Regions from separate parts of the Bacillus sp. z14 (2026) genome, predicted to be linked through region 1. Evidence: riboswitches for the same ligand, from Rfam matches in the RefSeq annotation. Region 1 holds a riboswitch; the other holds the start of a gene.
What was found. Region 1 has a riboswitch for cobalamin ahead of AC4G3O_RS01320 (ribonucleoside-diphosphate reductase subunit alpha). Riboswitches for the same ligand answer to the same signal wherever they lie in the genome.
Positions count from the first base shown of each region.

Region 2: linked by a shared signal. The riboswitch ahead of AC4G3O_RS16190 (FecCD family ABC transporter permease) and the one ahead of AC4G3O_RS01320 (ribonucleoside-diphosphate reductase subunit alpha) in region 1 are both predicted to bind cobalamin.

Region 1 is NZ_JBZFQK010000001.1:296,455-304,014, reverse strand. Features, by position in the region: gene AC4G3O_RS01340 (DNA topoisomerase III) at 1-1,001, shown strand, start outside; gene AC4G3O_RS01335 (manganese-dependent inorganic pyrophosphatase) at 1,092-2,018, shown strand; gene AC4G3O_RS01330 (YueI family protein) at 2,398-2,853, shown strand; gene AC4G3O_RS01325 (DEAD/DEAH box helicase) at 3,019-5,259, shown strand; cobalamin riboswitch at 5,346-5,527, shown strand; gene AC4G3O_RS01320 (ribonucleoside-diphosphate reductase subunit alpha) at 5,695-7,560, shown strand, end outside.
Region 2 is NZ_JBZFQK010000005.1:215,913-223,472, forward strand. Features, by position in the region: gene AC4G3O_RS16165 (glycogen biosynthesis protein GlgD) at 6-179, opposite strand; gene AC4G3O_RS16170 (YtzC family protein) at 193-456, opposite strand; gene mnmL (tRNA modification radical SAM protein MnmL/YtqA) at 641-1,615, shown strand; gene mnmM (tRNA 5-(aminomethyl)-2-thiouridylate-methyltransferase MnmM) at 1,605-2,171, shown strand; gene AC4G3O_RS16185 (ABC transporter ATP-binding protein) at 2,213-3,004, opposite strand; gene AC4G3O_RS16190 (FecCD family ABC transporter permease) at 2,998-4,050, opposite strand; cobalamin riboswitch at 4,229-4,374, opposite strand; gene AC4G3O_RS16195 (LLM class flavin-dependent oxidoreductase) at 4,423-5,424, opposite strand; gene AC4G3O_RS16200 (tetraprenyl-beta-curcumene synthase family protein) at 5,452-6,534, opposite strand; gene AC4G3O_RS16205 (alpha/beta hydrolase) at 6,557-7,360, opposite strand; gene AC4G3O_RS16210 (gamma carbonic anhydrase) at 7,471-7,560, shown strand, end outside.

The sequences.
Region 1 (7,560 bases):
CCAAGCTTTCAGGAGAAGAAAGGAATATCTATGATTTAATTGTGCGTCGTTTGATTGCTGCTCACTATGAATCAGCCATATTTGACTATACAACCCTCATAACATTAGTTGATGGAAGAGCAGAGTTCATTTCAAAAGGAAAGCAGCAAATACGAGAAGGCTGGCGACAAATTATTTTCCAGCAAGAAAAGGATGAAGATACCATCCTTCCGAATGTCCAAAAAGATGATGAAGGTAAAGTGAAAAGCGTTAAAGTAAAAGAAGGAAAAACGCAACCGCCTAAACGATATACCGAGGGACAATTAATTACGTTAATGAAAACGGCCGGTAAGCATCTTGATAATGAAGAACTCGAAAAAGTGCTAATGAAATCAGAAGGACTGGGAACGGAGGCAACAAGAGCGGGAATTATTACGATGCTGAAGGATAGAAAATATATAGATGTTAAAAAGAATCAAGTATTTGCGACTGATAAAGCGAAAGTGTTGATCAGAGCGATAGGCGACGAGATATTGGCTTCACCTGAAATGACAGCTAAATGGGAGCAGCGCTTGGCCGAAATCGGGCAAGGGAAAGCATCAGCTGCTCAATTTATGGAGCAGACAAAGAAATTAACGGGGAAGATTATTGAGGATGCTGTAAAAGGCTTTGAAACCTGGGATTTTACAGGATTAAAGGTTGAAACGATTGAACGTACCTCTTCTAAGTTTACAACAGGGAAAAAGGTAGGCGCCTGTCCGCTGTGTAAAGGGGATATAGTCGATAAGGGTGAATTTTATGGATGTGCGAATTATAAGCAAAACCAGTGTAAATTTACATTTTCGAAAAAAATCCTTGGAAAAAAGATTTCCCAAACCAATATGCAGAAATTATTAAAAGATGGGAAAACCAATGTCATAAAAGGGTTTAAAAAAGGAGAAAAATCATTTGACGCGGCGATTGAATGGAAGGACGGTAAAATTAATTTCCTGTTTTCAAATGAAATTGCTCCAAAAACTTAAAAATTTTTGTGCATTCAGGTATAATGGTCGAAGAAGTTTCCATTTGCGCTGGTAAATGGAGTACATATTATATTAAGGGAGTTTTTGTAAATGAGTAAAGTATTGATTTTTGGACATAAAAATCCAGATACTGACACAATTTGTTCAGCAATCGCTTATGCTGAATTAAAAAAAGAGTTGGGTGTTGAAGCAGAACCGATTCGACTTGGTGCGATTAATGGTGAAACACAATATGCACTTGATACATTTAAAGTGGCAGCTCCCCGTTTGGTTGAGAAGGTTGCGGAAGAAACACAGGAAGTTATTCTTGTAGACCACAATGAAAGACAGCAAAGTGCGGATGATATCGATCAGGTTCGAGTATTAGAGGTTATTGATCACCACCGTATTGCAAATTTCGAAACAGCTGATCCATTGTATTACCGTGCTGAGCCGGTTGGATGTACAGCAACCATTTTAAATAAGCTATACAAAGAAAACGGAATTCAAATCAAAAAAGAAGTAGCTGGCTTAATGTTATCCGCTATTATTTCTGATTCTTTATTATTTAAATCTCCAACTTGCACGGAGCAAGATGTTGCTGCTGCAAAAGAATTGGCTGAAATAGCTGGTGTTAATGCAGAAGAATACGGATTGGAAATGTTAAAAGCTGGAGCAGATTTAAGCAAGAAAACTATTGCAGAATTAATTTCTTTGGATGCTAAAGAGTTCTCCATGGGCACATCAAAAGTAGAAATTGCACAAGTGAATGCAGTTGATACAAACGATGTAATGGCGAAGCAAGCTGAACTCGAAGCAGCTATGCAGGCAGCTATTAATGAAAAGGGTCTGGATTTATTTCTATTAGTTGTAACAGATATCCTAACAAATGATTCTGTTGCCCTTGCTATTGGTGATAAAGCTGCAGCTGTTGAAAAAGCTTTCCATGTAACATTGGTAAATAATACAGCTGTTCTAAAAGGGGTTGTTTCCCGTAAGAAACAGGTAGTTCCAGCATTAACAGAAGCATTATCGTAAATTTTACTTGCAAAATTTCTGGCATGATGTTATATTAATATATGCGATGAGCTGAATTGTGTAAGTCGAGCACATACCTTATGGTACACACTATGTGGAGTGTGGTGACTCGCCTCAATTTTTTCGAACAAGGCACCTGTTTTTAACAGGTGCCTTTTTATATATTCATATCCAGAGTGTCGATTGGACATATCAATAATGGTACACAAATAGCGAGCTTTAAAATACATAATGCAGGCAGATCAATCAAAAAATAGTAAAGATAATAATCAGGTTTTCCGAATAGGGAATCGTTGAGAAGGCATTTAACCAAACTAATACATAAGCTCAAGTTAAGAACGATTTACATATGTTAATTAGTATTCAAGGAGGAAATAAAATGAATAAGAAAACAGTAGATGATTACTTACAGGAAGGGATACATGGCGTTAAAGAAATAAAGCCTGCTGAACGGAAAGAATTTCTTGGGAGCTTACGTGAACGTGTGGTTGTCGCATTAACACAGGCTCAGGTTTTTCAAAAACAAATCCCACATGGATTTATTGACCTATTGAAAAAAAATAAGGACGCTAAGCTTTATTTAAATGGCCACATTAATTATTCCCATCTATCGAAATTCGTTAAAGCAGCAGATGAACATGGGATTCAATTTAAAATCGTGACCAATAAAGACTATAATTCACCTAATGGTTTGGTATTGGCCTATGATCATGCAATTAATAACGATAACATTACATTAGAAGAACCGGCACAGGAAGAAACTAATACTGAGGAGACAGAAAAAAAGACAGGTTTTTTTGAATCACTTAAGCAACTCTTTACAAAAAAATCATAAACAAAATGTCATAACTGTGCACCCCTTAATACGAGAAACAATACGGTGTCTGGATGCATGTTTCGGTTAGGTGAGTATGTGCCATCGACTATTCTAGTTTTAGTTTGTATGGTATAGTTATCAAATTAGAGATAATTTAGGTTTATGATTTGAGGGGCACAAAGAATGAATTCAACACAAGAGTATATTGAAGAATGGCAGGAAGCACTTGAAGAAGAGATTCAGTATTTAAAAAAATATGGAAGTACCCGCTATCACCTGATGAATGGCAATAAGATTATGTCAGGTGATTCTTTTACGTACTATTTTGAGTCATCCAGTATTTTGCGTATACCTGTTGGAACGATTGCTAAGCTGGAATGGGGCGGGAGTCGGTTTGATGCCAGAATCCTATCCTCTGAGGGCAATAGTTTGCTTCTGTCTCTTGAACAATCAATAGGTGAATTGATTGAAGAGGCTACGATTTATCATGACCCATGGGAACTTTTAGATCAGCTGATTGAAAGACTGGATGATATCAGGAAAAGTAAGCGGAAAAGAAGTCGGGTTAAACGGATCATGGAGCCTTCCATGCCTGATAAACGAACGGACAAAACAAGTAAAAGCGCGGTACGCGAATTATATGCCAGATCAAAATATAACCCGGTCACATATGTTTGGGGACCGCCTGGTACAGGAAAAACGTATACTTTAGCACGAACGGCAGCCAATAAATATTTTAAAAAGAAACGTATATTAGTTCTCTCTCACAGTAATCAGGCTGTGGATGTCCTGCTTGCCGAAATTACGGCATTTGTTAAACGAGCGGATCGTTTTCATGAAGGAGATATTTTACGTTACGGCTCTCAAACTGGTGAGGGTCTTCTGATGCATGGGGATATATTGCCGGCTAAATTATTGGAAAGTCATGATGGACATTTAGTGAAGGAAAGGGATTCGATTAATGAAGAAAAGAAACTGCTAAAAAAAGATCTGTCTCTGTCTTTTAGCGTACGTGACTCGGAGCAGCTTCTTGACCTTGAAAAAAAACTGGGCAGAATCTTAGAGAAAATAAGGCAAAAAGAAATTCATTTAGTCAAAAATGCCTTCATTGTTGGGACTACCTTGGCGAAAGCAGCAATGGACCCGAGTATTTTTGAACAAGAGTATGATCTAGTTATCATTGATGAAGCCAGTATGGCCTTTATCCCGCAAATTGCCTTTGCCGGCGCACTTGCCAAGCGTTGTATTATTTGTGGGGATTTTAAGCAATTACCTCCTATTGCGGTTTCGAGGGGAGAGCTTGTAGACCGCTGGCTGAAGGAGGACATCTTCCATCGTGCCGGTGTTGCTGATATTGCACGTGGGGGAAAACTTCATACTCATTTGTTTTTATTAAAGGAACAGAGGAGAATGCATCCGGATATCTCCGCTTTTACGAACCAATATGTTTATAATTCACTGGTTGGCGATCATCCAAGTGTTCATATAAATAAAAAAGATATCGTTTCAAAGACACCTTTTGTAGATCGTGCTTCCGTACTGTTAAATACGAGCTTCACAGGGGAACACTGCTTTACGGGCACTTCCTCTGGTTCTAGAATGAATTTGATGAATCTATTGTTATCCTTTCAGGTTATTCATGAAGCCTACAGCAATGGGAGTAAATCAATCGGTTATGCAACCCCTTATCGTGCGCAGGCACAATTGATGGAAACATTAATTAAAGATCTATATGAGGAAGAGAACGGCCTGCATGATATATTGGCTGCCACTGTCCATCGTTTCCAGGGAAGTGAACGGGAAGTAATGGTATTTGATAGTGTAGATAGTTATCCGCAAAATCGGGCAGGGATGCTTTTAACGGGCAGGGAAAGTGAACGGCTGTTAAATGTTGCAATTACCAGAACAAAAGGGAAACTGATTCATGTCAGCGATGTGGAGTTTATAGAATCAAAAGTTTCGCATACAAAAACTCTTCATCAGCTCGTTCAATATCAAATGAAACGGAATCAAATGGTCAATATGGATCAAATAGGCAAATGGATTGCCAACCATCATCCAAAATTACAATGGATTTATGCAAGAAATTTGGAAGGGTTCTATCAGGATTTAAAAAAAGCCCAATCTTCCATTATCCTTTCCTTGCCAAATTCCAGTGTGTTATCATCGGATTTTGTTCAAAGAGTGAAGACGAGGAACTCAAGAACAAGACTGATGATGTATTCTCCAGATTCCCATTCCTATTTGGATCCGGATATCCATCTTCAGAATGGGCCAAGCTTCACATTTGTCATCCTTGACCAAAAAGTATTGTGGTTGGGGGTTCCTCTTGAAGCCAATAAACGTGTTCATCCGCCATACATTGGAATTCGATTGGAATCCGAAGCATTTATCAATCAATTTCTCCAGCAATTGCCTAAATAAATTGTCGGAATTTTAGTTGCTATTTTCACATATAAGATTTATAATTCTATATGTTGTTATCATTTTATATCTAAAATACTATATATTGATTTTAACGTGTTTAAGGTGTCGTATTACGACTTAATAGGGAATCCGGTTAAAATCCGGAACTGTACCCGCAACTGTAAATGCTGATGAAATAAGTAAACCACTGTAGAGAAATCTATGGGAAGGACTTAGAGTAAAGCGAAGCATGAGTCAGGAGACCTGCCTTTTTCACTGGTTTGCCTTTATCGGGAGCAATGAGGGTGGAACGGATGAAATAGCAATATTGAACAGTTCAATCTTGTTATTATTTCTTTTCCCATTGCTTATTTTTAGGCAATGGGATTTTTTGCGTGGAGGGAACAGACGTTTTTAATCGATTTATCGGCAAACAATAAGGGGGAAATTAGTATGGCAGTATCTTACGAATCAAACTATGCAAGTCTGGAAGTCATAAATTTAAAAAGCATAGAAACATACATAAAGGAATGTGTTAGTTCCTATACATCTATTTATTCAGCAGAGGAATACTTAGAAAAAATCAAGACAGCACTTGAGTATAAGTCTGACTATAGCAAGAAAGAGTTGGTGAATTTACTGGTACTAAGCGCCGTAGAGCGTATCTCTGCTGATGAGCCTGATTGGACATTTGTGGCGGCAACTATTTATTTAGACCAGTTATATGATAAAGCTTCAAAAAGCCGGGGATATGATTTAACACACAAATATGGGAGCTTTCATCAGCTTGTTGAACTATTGACTGATATGGGGATTTATAATCCAGCATTGTTAAATGAATATACGGAAGACGAAATCAATGAACTCGAAGCAGTCATCGATTCATCAAAAGATCAGTTGTTTACGTATATTGGCATTCGGACGCTGGCAGATCGCTATTTAGCCAAATCTCATCATGGAAGCTTATATGAACTTCCTCAGGAACGGTTTATGATTATTGCCATGACATTAATGATGAATGAGCCTAAAGAACAGCGAATCAAATTAATAAGAGAAGCATATTGGGCCTTATCCAATCTATATATGACGGTGGCAACTCCTACGCTTGCTAATGCTGGGAAAAGCTATGGCCAATTATCCAGTTGTTTTATCGATACTGTTGATGATAGTTTGCAAGGTATCTATGATTCAAACACCGATATTGCCAATCTATCTAAAAATGGCGGAGGAATAGGTGTTTATTTAGGGAAAATTAGAGCGCGAGGCAGTGATATTAAAGGATTTAAGGGTGTTTCCTCAGGAGTTATACCATGGATGAAGCAATTAAATAATACCGCCGTCAGTGTGGACCAACTGGGCCAAAGACAGGGTGCCATTGCAGTTTATCTGGATGTTTGGCATAAGGATATATTTGCCTTCCTCGAAGCGCGTTTAAATAATGGGGATGAACGTTTTCGAACGCATGATTTATTTACTGGTGTTTGCATTCCGGATTTATTTATGGAAATGGTCAAGGAGCGGGGTACCTGGTATTTATTTGATCCGCATGAAGTAAGAAAAGTAATGGGATATTCTCTTGAAGATTATTTTGATGAAGAAGCAGGGGATGGCCAATTCAGACAAAAATATACTGAATGTATCAATCATCCGCAGCTTTCCAAAAAAGAAATACCTGCCATTGAAGTGTTTAAGGCGATCATGATTTCTCAGCTTGAAACAGGAACACCTTATATGTTTTATCGGGATACGGTCAACCGCTCTAATGCTAATCGCCATAAAGGAATGATATATTGCAGTAATTTATGTACGGAAATTATGCAAAATCAAAGTGCTACCAAAGTTATTGAACAAAGAACCGAGGATGGGAAAATTATTATTGAAAAAACACCGGGTGACTTTGTTGTATGTAATCTTTCGTCTATCTCCCTTGCCAAAGCTGTAAAGGAAGATGTCCTTGAACGCTTAATTAAGATACAGGTGAGAATGCTTGATAATGTCATTGATTTAAATAATATCCCGGTCATTCAGGCAAATATAACGAATAAAAATTATCGTGCTATAGGACTTGGGACATTTGGCTGGCATCATTTATTAGCACTTGAGGGCATTGCCTGGGAATCAGAGAAAGCCGTTGAGTACTGTAACCGATTATACGAAAAAATCGCTTATTTAACGATTAAATCAAGTGTGGATTTAGCTGGTGAAAAAGGTGCTTACCCATTTTTTGAAGGATCTGATTGGGAGACCGGATCTTATTTTGACCAAAGAGGCTATGATTCAGATGCTTGGAGTCAATTGAAAAATAGAGTGCATACATCC
Region 2 (7,560 bases), on a different contig from region 1:
CTGGTTTATTTGTATTGCTTTGGATGAACTGTTGCTTTAGTTTGTTGGCCTCCAGATGCTTCGTTCATCTTTTTAGCCTTCTTTATAATATCTTGATCTTCACCAGCCTCGATATCTTGATTATTAATGCCATTACGAGTCTTTTGTTCCGGATTATTATGTTTAGAACGTTTCCGCATAGTGAATACCCCCTTAGCGCCTGCGTACAACCATTGCATGCTGAATATCCTGAACCTGTATTTTCATACGGTTCAACATATCACGCTGTTGATCATTTGCACTGTGATCCATTGCTTCTAACTCATTAAATGAGTTTTCCAATCTGACCAATGCCTCGGTATATCCTGCTTCATTGTAGTGCTCCTGTTTTGCAGACTCCTTATATTGCTCTTCTGCGAATTCAATTGCATTAGTACATCGTTCTATACACTCACCCATGGATTTTCGTGTAGCCAAAGATACCCTCTCCTTTTTTCATTGGATTGGTTTACAAAAGCTCATCCATTATCCATTATGCCCCTTTGAAATTGAAAAGATTAATGATTTTTAAATAGCTGCTAATAATAGTCAATTGGAAAGTATACATCAGCATGGTAAAATGGAGTTTATGTTCTTGAAATCTAAACAGGGGGTTTTTGTAATGAAACAGGTTAACCCTTTTCAATATGCTAGTGACGACAAACGTTATCATACATGGAATTATCATCTCCGCAATCAATTTGGTCACAAGGTATTTAAAGTAGCTCTTGATGGTGGATTTGATTGTCCAAATCGTGATGGCACGGTAGCTTTTGGTGGCTGTACATTTTGCAGTGCCGCTGGATCCGGTGATTTTGCCGGCAATCGTGCTGAAGATCTGCAAAAACAATTTGCCGATATAAAAGCAAAAATGCACCAAAAATGGAAGGACGGCAAGTATATGGCCTATTTCCAGGCTTATACAAATACCCATGCACCAGTCGAGGTGTTACGGGAAAAATTCGAAACCGTCATGAACGAGGAAGGTGTAGTCGGATTATCCATTGCCACTCGTCCAGACTGTCTGCCTGATGATGTTGTAGAATATTTAGCTGAATTAAATGAACGTACTTACCTGTGGGTTGAGCTTGGTCTGCAAACTGTTCACGAGAAAACAGCTAATATCATAAACCGTGCACATGATTATCCAACCTATGTAGAGGGAGTAAACAAACTTCGGAAACACGGTATACGCATTTGCAGCCATATTATTAATGGATTGCCGCTTGAAACTCCAGAAATGATGATGGAGACAGCTAAAGAAGTTGCTAAACTGGATGTACAGGGAATTAAAATTCACCTATTGCATCTCTTAAAGGGCACTCCAATGGTAAAACAATACGAAAAAGGAATGCTGGAATTCCTTTCGTTAGATGAATATGTCAATCTTGTCTGTGATCAGTTGGAGATCCTTCCGCCTGAAATGATTGTCCATCGTATTACCGGTGACGGTCCGATTGATTTGATGGTTGGACCAATGTGGAGCGTTAATAAATGGGAAGTATTAAATGCTATCGATGCTGAATTAAAGCGTCGCAATAGTTATCAAGGTAAATTTTATGTGCCAAGTAAGGATGCTGTCATAAATGAAGCTTGATCGTATCCTTCCCTTCGCAAGACTATTGCTTGAAAAAGCAGTTAAACCTGGTGATATAGCCATTGATTGTACGATGGGCAATGGGCATGACACCGTATTTTTAGCAAATTTAACTGGTCCGGATGGACATGTATACAGCTTCGACATTCAGGAATCTGCCTTGCAAAAAACGGAAGAGAGACTGATGACAAATGAGCTTCAGGAGCGGGTAACACTAATTCATGCAGGTCATGAGCGTTTACAGGAATTTATCCCAACTGGCAAATCTGTTACAGGCGCAATCTTTAATTTAGGCTATTTGCCTGGCGGCGATAAAGAAATTATTACAACCGCTCCTACTACGATTCAGGCTGTAACGTCATTACTCAAAATTATGGAGCCTGAAGGCATCATAGTTCTTGTCATCTATCACGGTCATCCCGGCGGAGACATTGAACGTGACGAATTAATCAAATTCGTTACAGAGCTTCCACAGGATACGGCCCATGTGCTGGAATACCGATTTATGAATCAAAAAAACAATCCGCCATTTATTATCGCTATCGAAAAACGTTAAAAAAGTGTGAGCTTATGGATGCTCACACTTTTTATATATAATCATTTAAAGTTCTCAGGGGTAAAAAAGATCTGCGGTGTTCCCGTAATAGGATGAGGGCGACTTACCAAATCTACCTCGTATACAGATGAAAGCAATGTTTCATCATAAAGTAAATCTATTCCACCCTCCGCCACCTTCCTTCCATCCTTAAGCAAAGCACATCTATCTGCATATAAAGCTGCCATGTTTAAATCATGGAGGATGGCGACAATCGTCAGCCCATTTTGAAGCTGGAGCCTCTTTAATAAATTTAACAATTCGATTGTATGCTTTACATCCAGATGATTTGTAGGTTCATCGAGAAACAGGAGCTTTGGCTGCTGGGCCAAAGCCTTTGCTAAAAGGACACGTTGCTTTTCCCCTCCGCTTAATGACGAAAAGTATGTATACTTAAATTTCAGCGTGTTTGTCTGAGCAAGACACTCATCAACAATTGCGTAATCCTCACTACGGTAATGATTAAAAAATCCCTTCTCCTGATAAGGATACCTGCCTAATAGTACGATTTCTTCCACCGTAAAATCTATACCCACCATATGTTCCTGACTTAACACGGCAGCAATTTTAGCCAATTCTCCGGTTTTATAGGATGAGGTCCTTTTCCCATTAATGATTGAAGTCCCTTCTTTATATTCCATTTTTCCCAATATACTTTTAATCAATGTCGTCTTACCGCTTCCATTTGGACCAAGAAGAGCAAAAAATTCTCCGCTCTCAACCTTAATAGAAAAGTCCTGAAGCACTTGCTTATTTTTATGATAGCCTGCACTGAGGCTCTCTACGGTTAACATGTCAAATTCCTTCTTTTTATGCGTTCTTTAATCAGTAAGATTGTAAATACAGGTGCACCGATTAAGGCAGTAATGACACCGATTGGTAATTCCTGCGGGTTGATAATCGTACGTGCAATCAAGTCAGCCAATACGAGATATCCACCTCCAATAATCATGGATAATGGCAGTAAGTGGCGATGATCAGCACCAGCAAGAAGGCGAACAAGATGTGGAATAACCAGTCCAACAAAGCCAATAGCTCCTGATACGGCAACTGCTGCACCCGTTAATAGTCCAGCCCCGATAATAATGATTATTTTCTTTCGTTTCACATCGATACCATTATATTGAGCGGATTGATCTCCAAGAGCCATCCCATTTAGTTCACGATAATGATATAAAATTATGGAAGCTCCTATAATAAAAAAGGGAATCAATATACTGACGTGTCCCCAATTTTTCATAGCCACACTGCCCATCAGCCAGTTTAATACCTCCCTCATTTGATCTCCTGAGGATAGCGCAATGATAAGTGAGACCACAGCGCCAATGAATGAATTCATAATTATACCGGCTAAAATAATGGTCTCATTTGCATAGGTAACACTAGCTGCCTTTGTAATACCAAATACAATAAACAAGGTTATAAAACTAAACACGATTGCAACAAGCGGCAATGTGAACTGACCAAAAAGAGCAAATTCGATATTAAAGAATAGAACAATCACTGCCCCAACCGATGCACCGGAAGAAATTCCAATAGTATATGGATCAGCGAGTGGATTTTGCAAAAGCCCCTGAAAGGCAGCACCGGCAAGTGCCAGTGAGGCACCCACAAATAAAGCGATTAATACCCGGGGTAATCGTATATTCCAAATAATCATTTCTATATTTTTTGGACCGGTATAGAAGGATTCCTGGCCGGTCACGTTCTTCAAGAGAATCCCAAGAATATCTTTAAATGACATGTCCACGCTGCCTATAAACAGGCCGAGCAACGCAGCGAGCAGCAAAAACAGGATACTCCCAAAATAAATACCGGTTGTTCTATTTTTATTATTCATAACTTATACTTCAATTCCTCTTTACTCCTGGCGGCGAACCTCGGATTATTCATGCACTTTAAAACAAGATTATAAGCTACAACACATAAAAAATCCTTAGCTCAGGATGGTATTGAGCTAAGGATTCACTTTTTCACGCCTGTGAATACAATAAGCCTACTTTTCCCTCCGAAAAATAAGTACTAAAACTCTAAAAGCAGGTTTCCTGGCTTTTACTAAATCAGACTTGTGATTTAGTAAGTACAGTAGCGGGGGCTGCAACGGATTTGAACCGTTTTCCCTTTTACCCTCGTGTACCGAGGCACTTTTAAAGTGATTTATTAGATTTTATTCTTATTCTAATAGATTGATTGACTAATGGCAAATCCACTATTATTTCAACAGTTCTTTGGCAATTAATCTGAAGGAGTTTTCTTTAGCCTCGTATGAATGGGTGATTGTCACAAGCATAATTTCATCTGTAAAGAAGCGTTCACTCAGCTCTCTAATTTTTTCTCCAATCATTTTAGGAGAACCGATAATCATCTTGCTTCTGTTGTAATCAATCCGAGCTTTCTCAAACTGCGATAATGACATTTCATGAATTTCTTTTGGGTGAGGTGTTCCCTCTCTTATAATTCCCTGTGAAAGAAACAGCATCGATAAATCCAATGAACCAGCCAGATATTCTGCCTCTTCGTCCGATTCCGCACAAACTGTAAATACAGTAACCATACCTGATGGATTCTGTACTAACTCTGTAGGTCGAAATGCTTCATGGTAATGCTTCATATTTTCTTCAGCATATTCACTGTTAATAAACAAAGCAAAATTATAGGGTATACCCTTATGAGCTGCAAGAGCTGCGCTAGATGAACTAGATCCAAGCATCCACAATTCCGGCGGAGATGTAATGGTAGGTGTCGCCGATAACCCATATAGAGGATGCAATTCCGGTATTTGATCATAGAGATACCAGGATAACTCATCTACCTGGTCAGGAAAACGATGCAGTTCCTGTACTCTCCCCTCCTGCAACGCTCGCGTTGCTCTTGGCATCCCTCCAGGAGCCCTGCCGATTCCCAAATCTATTCTTCCTGGAGCTAAACCAGATAATACTCTGAAGTTTTCAGCTACTTTATAAGCACTGTAGTGAGGCAGCATAACACCGCCTGTTCCAACTCTTATTTTATCTGTTTGAGCAGCAATCCATGTTGCCAATATCTCAGGCGAAGATCCTGCCAAGCCTTGACTATCATGATGCTCGCTGACCCAAAATCTTGAGTATCCCCACTCCTCAGCCAATTTTGCCAGTTTGACCGTATTAGCAAGTGCCTGCTCTGAAGGCTCTCCAACAGAGCGCGGTGACTGGTCTAGAATACTTAATTTCACCATTCTGCTCCATCCCCTTAGTATTGAATGCTAGACTCGCCTATTCTTTTTCATTCTCTTAAACGCATGATACAGCTTACTATTCCAATAAAAGAAATACGCTGAACGGCCACCCAGGCTTAACATTTTTTTAGTATATTGCTTAACCGACAACTGGTCTTTCACCTTGGAATCGGCTAGATAAATACCCAATAATCCCTGGTTAATCATGCTGTGGAACTTGCTGTCCGGTATTTTTGTGACATCTAAATTGGCTTTTTCAACAAAATAACAAAGTCTATCAATCAGTTGCTCTTCCGTTTCGTAATAAAAACAGAAATTTAAATCGTCGCCTTGGCGATCCTCCTCCTGATCAATAAAATAGTCCAACATAATATGCAATCCTTGCACATAAGGAAAATAAGATTCATATATGTCTTTCCCCAAATGTTCAGTAAAATTATCACGCACTGCATATGAAACTAAACAAAAGATGCCCAGAGTAGATCCTGCACAAGCACTGAATTCATACCATGACAAACCTTCTGGAAGCTGCTGTTTATTTTCATTGAACCAGGTTTCTAATCTATGTACCCGTTCTTCCCACGTAACATGCTTATGTATTTGTAAATCACAATAAAAGGTGCAAAGCTTTTTCAAATAAGGCTCGATATGTTCGTAATGCACCATATTTGAAAGAACAGATTGACAGGTTTTTACTAACTCGACTAAATACCCGCCATCTTCCTGCTCCTCTCTGAGTTCATAATAATTTCTCGTCAAGGCCTCCGGATTAAGAGCATCCTTCATTGATTGATGCAATAGCGTAAAATCATTAGGATCAAGTGAGGTACTGCGGTCACATAGATTATCAAGATAATCACTGATGGTTTGATACGCAACAATAAATCGAATGACATCATCTTTTTTTTCACCTGCTGCGAGAGCTAATATAGAACCACCCTCGCAATGGAAAGTTTTGTGGGCAATACTGGATAAGGCCTGTGTACGCAGCTCTTCATTAGGGATTTTTTCTGCCTTTGCCTGCCAACTCGCGAGTTCCCGATGAACAACCGGAAATACATTTCTGTATACATTCTTTACTAAGCTGATATCACTAGTGGGTAATTTCATTTGTGTCCCATCTCCTAACCCCTTAAACGATATACCCTATATTGCGCAATCTCGCTTCAATAAAGCTCTTTGCATATAGAAATACATCTTCTCTCTCTGGCTCATTAAATATTTCATGATACAGCTTAGGCCATTCTTTATAATGCTTTTCGGATGCCGGAAAGTAGTTAAACCATTCTCTAACCATAGCCTTGTCCACTATTTTGTCGTCCCCTGCCTGCATAACAAGAACAGGAATATCCGGGAAATCCTCATCAAAATCAAAGGCATCCTTCATAGCTGAAATTAATTCACGATACCATCTGACTGATACACTTGTGATGTAGAGTGAATCGTTCAAATCAAATTCAATAACTTCTGGATTTCTCGTTGCCATTTCAACCGTTAATCCTGAAGGTTTTTTATATGTAGGATAAACAAGATTTAAAACCTTTGACATGGATTCAAGTAATTTTGGAGGGTGAATTAATGTTCCAAAGCATGGTGAAGATAGGATAATACCCGCTAAATTATATTCTTTAAGTTGAAGCATGTTAATGATGATGAGTCCTCCCATGCTATGACCCAGCATGAATACTGGCAAACCAAATGTATAAGCCTCGTTCACCCATGAATCAACCTCATCAATATAATCCTCAAATGAGTCAATATGCCCTCGATTTGCACGTGAAGTCATTCCCTGACCTGGCAAATCTCCAATAATTACGTGATACCCTTCTGATAGCCATCTTTCAATTAACCATTTATATCTGCCTGAATGCTCCATGGCGCCGTGAACAATCACGATTACACCATAGGCTTTCCCCTCAGCTTCCCACTTTTTCATAGATGAACTCCTCCTGTATGATGTTTAGCTTTATTTTATTTACACTGTACCGCTTTATATGTACACTTTTATTAACTATCTATTTTACAGTAGAAAACGGAGGTTTTGTAATGAAATTATATCAATATATAGATAAAATTCCTTCTATCGATCAAACTGCTTATTTAGCAGATCATGTAGTTGTCAGCGGTGATGTCACA